Regions from separate parts of the Pseudovibrio sp. SCP20 genome, predicted to be linked through region 1. Evidence: predicted binding sites of a transcription regulator. Region 1 holds the regulator's gene; the other holds the start of a gene.

Region 1 (4,428 bases):
AATCCGGCATCTCCACCTTCCTCATCGGTGAAAGCCTGATGCGGCAGGACGATTTAGAGAACGCCACCAAAGCGCTGCTTAAACGCTAAGAAAATCAACAGCCTGCAAAAGGCAATGACCTGAACAAACTGTGTCCAGAGGCAAGAAAATGTCAGAACTTTCTCCAAAACTCACTCACCTTGATGACAGTGGTGCGGCTCATATGGTCGACATCTCGGAGAAAGAGGTCACCTCACGCATCGCCCGCGCTGGCGGTCAGGTGAAGATGCAGCGTGAGACTCTGGACATGATCCTTTCCGGCAATGCCAAGAAAGGCGACGTACTGGCAACGGCGCGCATCGCCGGCATCATGGCTGCCAAGCGCACCCATGAGCTGATCCCGTTGTGTCATCCGCTGGCTCTTTCCAAGGTACAGGTGGACTTCACACCAAACCCGGAGCTGCCGGGCATTGAGATTGAAGTCTTCGCAAAGGTCTCTGGTCAGACTGGCATTGAGATGGAAGCGCTGACAGCTGCTTCTGTTGCGTGCCTGACGATCTACGATATGGCCAAAGCCGTTGATCGTTCCATGGAGATTGGTGAGATTCGCCTGCTGGAGAAAAAGGGTGGTAAGTCCGGTCACTATCTGGCTGAGGAGGATAACTCCAAATGAGCCTGATCAGCATCGAAGAAGCACTCGACCGCCTCCTCAAGGACGTAAACCCAACCGCAAGCGAAAGCTTACCGCTTCTGGAAGCAGGCGAACGCGTGTTGGCACAAGATGTTGCCGCAACCCGGACCCAACCTCCGTTCTCCGCCTCCGCAATGGATGGTTATGCTGTAAAAGCAGCTGACACAGAAGATCCTGAGCGCGCACTAAAGGTTATCGGTGAAGTCGCTGCCGGGCATAACTTCGACGGCACACTGCAAGACGGCGAAGCCCTGCGTATCTTCACAGGTGCACCGGTCCCAGCTGGTGCGGATGCGATCCTGATGCAGGAAAATGCCCGCCGCGACGGGGATAACCTGTTCTGCCAAGAGAGCGTAACTGTTGGCAAGTTCATCCGCCCTGCCGGACTGGACTTCCAAGAAGGCCAGATCCTCCTCAAAGCAGGCGCCCCACTCGGCTTCCGCGAGCTTTCCCTTGCAGGCGCGATGAACCACGCAAGTTTGCCGGTGCGCAAGAAGCCGGTTGTCGCCATCCTCGCAAACGGAGACGAGCTTGTTGAACCGGGTCAGACACCGGGCCCGAATCAAATCATCGCTTCCAACCAGGTCGGCATCGCAGAGTTTGTGAAAAACTGCGGCGGTATCCCAATGATGCTGGGCATCGCCCCGGACCAGCCTGAAGAAATCACAGCTCGCGTCAAGCAGGCAATTGAGGCCAAAGCCGATGTTCTGGTCACGCTCGGCGGCGCATCTGTTGGCGACCACGACCTCATTCAGGACGTGCTCGGAGCAGAAGGCATGGAGCTCGGCTTCTGGCGAATTGCCATGCGTCCGGGCAAACCACTCATGGCAGGCGCTCTTGGCCCGATGAAAGTCCTCGGCCTGCCGGGCAATCCGGTATCAAGTCTTGTCTGCGCCCTCCTCTTCCTTGGACCTCTCCTCGACAAAATGCTGGGCCGCACAGTAGCTTTGGCAAATCAAGGCGTTACCAAAGCCACGCTGACCGCTGACCTGCCTGCAAACGACCTGCGTCAGGACTACCTGCGCGCCAGCCTGAGCACCGACGCGCAAGGCAATCTGACAACCGAGCCGTTTGGTAAGCAGGATTCCTCAATGCTTGCACTGCTCACCAAAGCAGACGCTCTGATTGTTCGCCCGCCACACGCACCGGCTGCATCGGCAGGCGAAAAAGTTGAGCTTCTCAAGCTACGCTAAATCCGAAAGACGAGAGTGGACAACCCCTGTCCACTCACCCATCAAAATCCAATTCCCCCAGTTCTAGCAGGGCTTAAACGCAACAAACCCATTGCAGAACACAATGAGAACAGGTAGAGTACGTTCGTGTTTTGTCCTCCCAATCGCAGAAGTTGAAGTCTTTCAGCTTGTTGGGAATGCAAATCAACGAATGGTCATCTCCGGAACCGGAGAGTATGGCCGCTCACTTTCAATCTGCGCTTAGGAGCGAACGGGGATAAAAGATGCTTACACAGAAGCAACACGAGCTTTTGATGTTCATCCATCAACGCTTGAAGGAAGCAGGTGTTCCACCCTCCTTCGATGAGATGAAGGACGCGCTGGACCTCCGTTCCAAATCCGGCATTCACCGGCTGATCACAGCTCTGGAAGAGCGCGGCTTCATTCGCCGCCTGCCAAATAGAGCCCGAGCGCTGGAAATCCTCAAGCTGCCTGAATCCATTGCACCCGGCCTGAAGCCTGCGGCCAAGGAAAAGGGCTTTGCGCCTGAGGTCATTGAAGGCTCGCTGAGCAAGAAGGTCGCCACGCCGCCCCCACCACGCACACCGTCTCCTGACGAAGTGCCAACGCTGGAAATCCCGGTGATGGGCCGCATTGCAGCGGGTGTACCAATCGAAGCAATCCAGCATCAGAGCCATTCCATTGCAATGCCTGCAGACCTGATGGGCCGCGGTGAACACTACGCGCTGGAAGTCAAAGGTGACTCCATGATCGACGCAGGCATCTTCGACGGGGATACAGTGCTGATTAAACGCGGCGACACTGCGGATAACGGTGAAATCGTCGTGGCGCTGATCGATGATGAGGAAGCAACCCTGAAACGCCTGCGCAAAAAAGGTGCCTCAGTCGCGCTTGAAGCGGCCAACCCCGCCTACGAAACTCGCATCTTCGGCCCGGGGCGCGTCCGCATTCAGGGCAAGATGATTGCGCTCTTCCGCCGCTATTAAAGCGCTGGTTGCTATAGGCAATTTAGGATTCCAAGGTCTGCGCTGAGCATCATATGCCCAGCGCACTTTTTTTATTTTATGCCCGTTTTCCGCTTGGTCTGACAACCAGATGTAAACCGAGCCTCGTTCTCCAAAAGTCTTCTGATCCAAAACCAGCTCAGCATTGCAGCTGAAAGGGGCTTGAGCTTGGGTCACTATGATGGATGCCAGCTGACAATCAGCCTCCAGAACGCCCTCCACCTTCGACTGCGCCAGAATGACTGACGGCCTTTGCTCCCCTCCACCGCCCATCGCTCCGTGCGGGTATAACGCCAACACACAGCCCTCCTCATCACAGGAACGGTCTGCTGCCCGCGTTTTATGCTCTTTGAAGGAGTTCGCAGAGTATCCCCCTACCCGCAGCAGGCTATCAGCAGCGAACGACATACGTGAAGATGTGAGGCGGAAGGACCCGTCCTCACCATAAAACCCGATATGCTTACCTGCATCGGCAATCATCACATCAGGTGGCTGTTCCACCACAAAGCCTATGAGGCCCGCTGCAAATGCTGGTACGGAAAGCCATTTCAGACGCAGCGGCATGATGCAGAGTGTGATACTTGCAAGGATCACCAACAGGTAACCAGAGACACTGGCAACACCCAGATTGGTGAGCCCATCACTCAGCGCGCTCACCCAGTAGGCTGCCTTCAGCACCAGAGATAACCCCACCTCCATGCCCTGCAGAAAGAACGCATCAGCGCCAAGTGGGATCGTGAGCAGGGCAAGCAGGCCAAGGGGCATAACCACAAAGGTCACCAGCGGCATGGCCAGCACGTTACCAACCACCCCATAGGGTGCGATCTGCTCAAAGTGCATTGCAGCAATTGGAGCGGTTGCGGCGCCTGCGATCAGGGAGGTCATTGCACAGGCAAAAAGCCACTTTGCGGGCTTTCTGAGAGTGCGCAGAACACTAGATTTCCCTTTTAAAACATAGGTTTCCCGATCGTCCCGAAGCCAGTCTTTGCCAAAGGAGTAAGCTGTCAGCAATGCGAGGACGGCGATGAAGGACATTTGGAAGCCCGGGGATAAGATCTCCTCTGGACGCAGGCTTAAAAGGAGGAGGCAGGCGAGAGCAAGTCCGCGCAGGCTGAACGCACGGCGACCAAGCAGTCCAGCGCATAAGATCAGCACCGCCATCATGTAAGCCCGCTGTGTGGCGACAGAAGTCCCTGACAAACTGAGATAAACCGTTGCCGCAATCAACGCGGCGATACTAGCGTAAACGTGAATATGTCCCTTCAAAGCAAGGCTTTGACTAAGAGACAGAACCAGCCGCGCCGCGAGGAAAACCAGAGAGGTCACCAGCCCCATATGCATACCGGAAATAGCGAGGACATGTGCGAGGCCGGCGTTGCGCAGGGCGTCTTTATCAGCGGAAGCCAGATAGTCCCGTTTACCTACAAGGAGAGCAACAGCAAAAGCACTTTCTGGCGAATAATCCAACACCCGCCGGATGCGTCCAGCGATACTGCTTCGTATCGTATCCACATGCTGCAGAAATCCAGTGCCCCCATCACGGGTGAGCACAACAGGCCTG
Region 2 (4,428 bases), on a different contig from region 1:
TATCTTCATCTGAAAACCGGTGCTCACTTTTCAGCGATACGCTTTAGACCACAAAAAATCCGGGCTGGAGGCTCCAACCCGGATTCTTATGAGGCAGATGCCTGCAAAAACTTAATCAGTCAGACCGCACGCGATCTTTGTTGCCAGCTTTGCGTTGTTCTTAACCAGCGCAATGTTGGTTGCCAGACTGCGGCCTGCTGTGCGCTCGAAGATATCCTGCAGAACGAATGGTGTTACGTCCTTGCCAGTAATGTTCTGTTCTTCTGCTGCGTTGATAGACGCATCGATGAACACCTGCATTTCGTCAGATGGGATTTCATCTTCAGCTGGAACAGGGTTGGTTACGAGCATGCCGCCGTGATCGCCAAACGTTTCGCGGAATTTGATCAGTTTGGAGATGTCGTTTGCATCATCCAGGCGGTAAGGCGCTTTGATCTTGGAATCGCGGGACCAGAATGCTGGTACGTTTTCACAGCCAAAGCCGATGACTGGCACACCGCGGGTTTCCAGAACTTCCAGAGTTTTTGGGATGTCGAGCAGCGCTTTTGCGCCAGCGGAGACAACACAAACAGCGGTGCGGGACAGTTCGTCCAGATCTGCGGAGATGTCGAAGGTGGTTTCAGCACCTTTGTGTACGCCGCCGATGCCGCCAGTTGCGAAAACACGGATGCCAGCAGCGTGTGCTGCCATCATGGTAGCTGCTACTGTGGTGGAGCCGTTCTTGCCCAGAGCCATTGCGAAGGACAGGTCCGCGCGGGAGCATTTCATCACGTCTTTGGCGTTAGCCAGCTCGTCCAGAGTTTCGTCTTCCAGGCCGACGTGGAGTTCACCGTTGAGCACTGCGATGGTTGCAGGAACTGCACCGCCGTCGCGGATGATCTGCTCAACTTCGCGTGCTGTTTCAACGTTTTGTGGGTACGGCATGCCATGGGTAATGATTGTGGACTCCAGCGCAACGATTGGAGCGCCGCTGCTGAGAGCTTCTGCAACTTCTTTTGAATGATGGATTTTAATTGAACTTCCCATGGTTTTCCCAGTCTTTCGTATGTTGTTGGTGCTTAGGCATGTTCTAATAAACGAGCTTTAAGCGATTGGGGTGAAAGCGTTTCCGGCGCGGCGCCGGTCGCTTCCACTGTAATGGATGCAGAAGCAAGCCCGCTCTTTACTGCTGAAAATGGGTCTTCATTGAGGCAGCTTGCATAAAGAAAGCCAGCAATGAAGGCATCACCGGCGCCGGTGACATCCACGGGAACAACAGAAAATGGAGTGTGCGAACTTGTGCCGCCTGCACAGTGAAGAGCCAGTGGCTTGTTGGCGTTGCTGACCAGAACGGTGGGAATACCTTTTTCAGCCAGCTGTTGCGCCAGCTCTTCTGCGGAAAATTCCCCCGGCTCGCAATCCAGCAGGGCCGTGGCTTCATCTGTGTTGGTGAAAAGAATGTCAATTTGGGAGAGAAGGGGACGAAGTTTAGGTGCCTTAGCTATTGAGACCGTATCAGCGGCCAGAAGGCGATCCCCTTTGGAATTGGCGAGCGTGAGAAGCGTTTCTTCTTCCAGATTGGTTTCACAGAGCCATATATCGCAGTTCAGCAGTGCTTGCGGAATTGGATTTGCTTCTGAAAAACTCACTCTGGAGGTAATCTCGCTGTCCGAAATGGCTGAGAACAGTGTGCCATCCGGGTTGTGAAGAGCCAGATATGATCCGGTTCTTCCGTCAGCTACTGTCTTGATGCTGGATGTATTAATTCCACATTCTGACAGGCTTTTTGCGAGGAACGCTCCGTCGGCGTCGTCACCCAGACATCCATGCATTGTCGGCTGCATGCCCAACCGCGCCATGGCGCGTGCAATGTTGGCTCCAACACCTCCTGCGCGGGACATAATTTTCCCTGGTGTTGAGGTGTCCGGTTTGAACGGTCGATCTGCATGGGCAATCCTGTCCAGATGGATTGCTCCGATTACTCCGACCTGTTTAGACGACATAACCAATTCTTCCTCCCGACATCGAAAGACCGTTGATATGCAAGTTGGTTGGCCAAAGCAAGCTACGAGCAAATACAGACTGTGGGTGATGTATCAAAAGTGCATTTTTGAGGTTTGATTCCAGATGCGTGCCTCCAAACAGGTGTCAGGAAAAGTTATCTACATGTTGAACAATAGGAGAACGTATTGAAATTAATCCATTTTTATTAGTTAGTTATCAGGTATTGCGAAGTTGGAACAAAGTGAGTACAAATAACTGACTTTGAAACTGCACGTCCATCGTGAAATAAGGGATGAGAACGTATGGCACAAACTTCACTTCGCCTTGTTGAGGGCAATCAGATGGACAAAAATAAAGCACTGGATGCAGCGCTTTCCCAAATTGAACGAGCCTTTGGTAAAGGCTCCATTATGCGCATGGGCCAGGGACAGGCCGTAGAAATCCAGAGCGTTTCGACTGGTTCTCTCAGTCTGGATATCGCGCTGGGCATCGGCGGTTTGCCTAAGGGACGTATCATTGAGGTCTACGGACCTGAAAGTTCCGGTAAGACCACGCTGGCGCTTCACACTGTGGCGTCTGCGCAGCGCGACGGCGGCATCTGCGCATTTGTTGACGCTGAGCACGCACTGGACCCGGTGTATGCACGCAAGCTTGGTGTGAACATTGATGACCTGCTTATTTCTCAGCCGGACGCTGGTGAGCAGGCGCTTGAGATCGCAGACACTCTGGTTCGTTCCGGCGCGATTGACGTGCTGGTGATCGACTCCGTTGCAGCTCTGACACCAAAAGCTGAACTTGAAGGCGAAATGGGCGATTCGCTTCCGGGCCTGCAGGCTCGTTTGATGAGCCAGGCACTGCGCAAACTGACCGCATCCATTTCCAAATCCAACACCATGGTGATCTTCATCAACCAGATCCGTATGAAGATCGGTGTGATGTTCGGTTCTCCTGAGACGACAACCGGTGGTAACGCGCTGAAGTTCTACGCTTCTGTACGTCTGGACATCCGTCGTATCGGTGCGATCAAGGATCGTGACGAAATCGTTGGTAACCAGACCCGCGTGAAGGTGGTGAAGAACAAGCTGGCGCCTCCATTCAAGCAGGTTGAGTTTGACATCATCTATGGTGAAGGCATCTCCAAGATGGGTGAATTGCTGGATCTCGGTGTGAAAGGCGGGATTGTTGAGAAGTCCGGCGCCTGGTTCTCCTACAACAGTCAGAGGCTGGGGCAGGGGCGTGAGAACTCGAAAACCTTCCTGCGAGAGAATCCTGAACTGGCGGAAGAGATCGAACTTGCGATCCGGCAGAATGCGGGTTTGATTGCTGAAGCGATTGATGATCCGGAAAAAACTGCGGAAAACCAATAGAGTTTAGAGGGGCTGGATTTATCCAGCCTCTTTTTTTGTAGGGTTTTATGGACAGATTTGCCGCAGATGGCTAAAACGCGGCAGATACTAATTTTTTGTTGCATCTTTCCGGATGCGCATACCCTGCAATTTGGCGGCTGTGATTGTTGAAGTAGCTGCCCACTAGAAAACGAGACGGACATCAAGACCTATGAGTGGCGTCAACGAAATTCGGTCGGCTTTTCTCGACTACTTTGCAAAAAACGGACACGAGGTTGTTCCTTCCAGTCCATTGGTGCCACGCAATGATCCGACATTGATGTTTACAAATGCGGGTATGGTGCCATTCAAAAACGTATTCACCGGCTTGGAAAAGCGGGATTACGTGCGTGCAACATCTTCGCAAAAATGTGTTCGTGCGGGCGGCAAGCACAACGATCTGGACAACGTTGGCTACACTGCGCGTCACCACACGTTCTTTGAAATGCTCGGCAACTTTTCCTTTGGTGACTACTTTAAGGAAAACGCGATTGAGCTGGCCTGGAACCTGATCACCAAAGAATACGGCCTGCCTGCTGATAAGCTGCTTGTGACTGTTTATTCCGAGGATGATGAAGCCTTCAATATCTGGAAGAAGCTGACTGGCTTTGCTGATGAGAAGATCATCCGCATTCCGACCTCAGACAACTTCTGGGCGATGGGTGATACTGGTCCTTGTGGTCCTTGCTCTGAGATTTTCTACGATCACGGCGAGCAGATCTGGGGTGGCCCTCCTGGTTCTCCTGAGGAAGATGGTGATCGCTTCATCGAGATCTGGAACCTGGTGTTCATGCAGTATGAGCAGCTGGCTGATAAACGCATCGACCTGCCGCGTCCGTCCATCGACACCGGCATGGGTCTTGAGCGTTTTGCAGCGATCATGCAGGGCGTGCACAACAACTACGAGATCGACCTGTTCAAGGCTCTGATCGCGAGTTCTGAGCACCTCACCGGTGTTGAAGCTGCTGGCAAAGCACAGGCAAGCCACCGCGTGATTGCTGACCACCTGCGTTCCATGGCGTTCCTGATTGCTGATGGTGTTCTGCCATCCAATGAAGGC

Evidence for each region. Region 1 encodes LexA, which represses DNA repair genes until DNA is damaged. Its sites were predicted from a motif close to TGTTCNNNNTGTGTTCNG; they were not measured.
Region 2: the regulator LexA is predicted to act here: its motif matches at 2,216-2,233, upstream of recA (recombinase RecA).

Annotation. Positions count from the first base shown of each region.
Region 1 covers NZ_JBYMDH010000001.1:1,520,577-1,525,004, forward strand. Annotated here, with positions in the region: gene trpC (indole-3-glycerol phosphate synthase TrpC) at 1-89, shown strand, start outside; gene moaC (cyclic pyranopterin monophosphate synthase MoaC) at 149-652, shown strand; gene AC3CB2_RS06655 (molybdopterin molybdotransferase MoeA) at 649-1,863, shown strand; gene lexA (transcriptional repressor LexA) at 2,127-2,849, shown strand; gene AC3CB2_RS06665 (ComEC/Rec2 family competence protein) at 2,745-4,428, opposite strand, start outside.
Region 2 covers NZ_JBYMDH010000003.1:159,472-163,899, reverse strand. Annotated here, with positions in the region: gene AC3CB2_RS13430 (pseudouridine-5'-phosphate glycosidase) at 112-1,026, opposite strand; gene AC3CB2_RS13425 (carbohydrate kinase family protein) at 1,059-1,982, opposite strand; gene recA (recombinase RecA) at 2,286-3,350, shown strand; gene alaS (alanine--tRNA ligase) at 3,541-4,428, shown strand, end outside.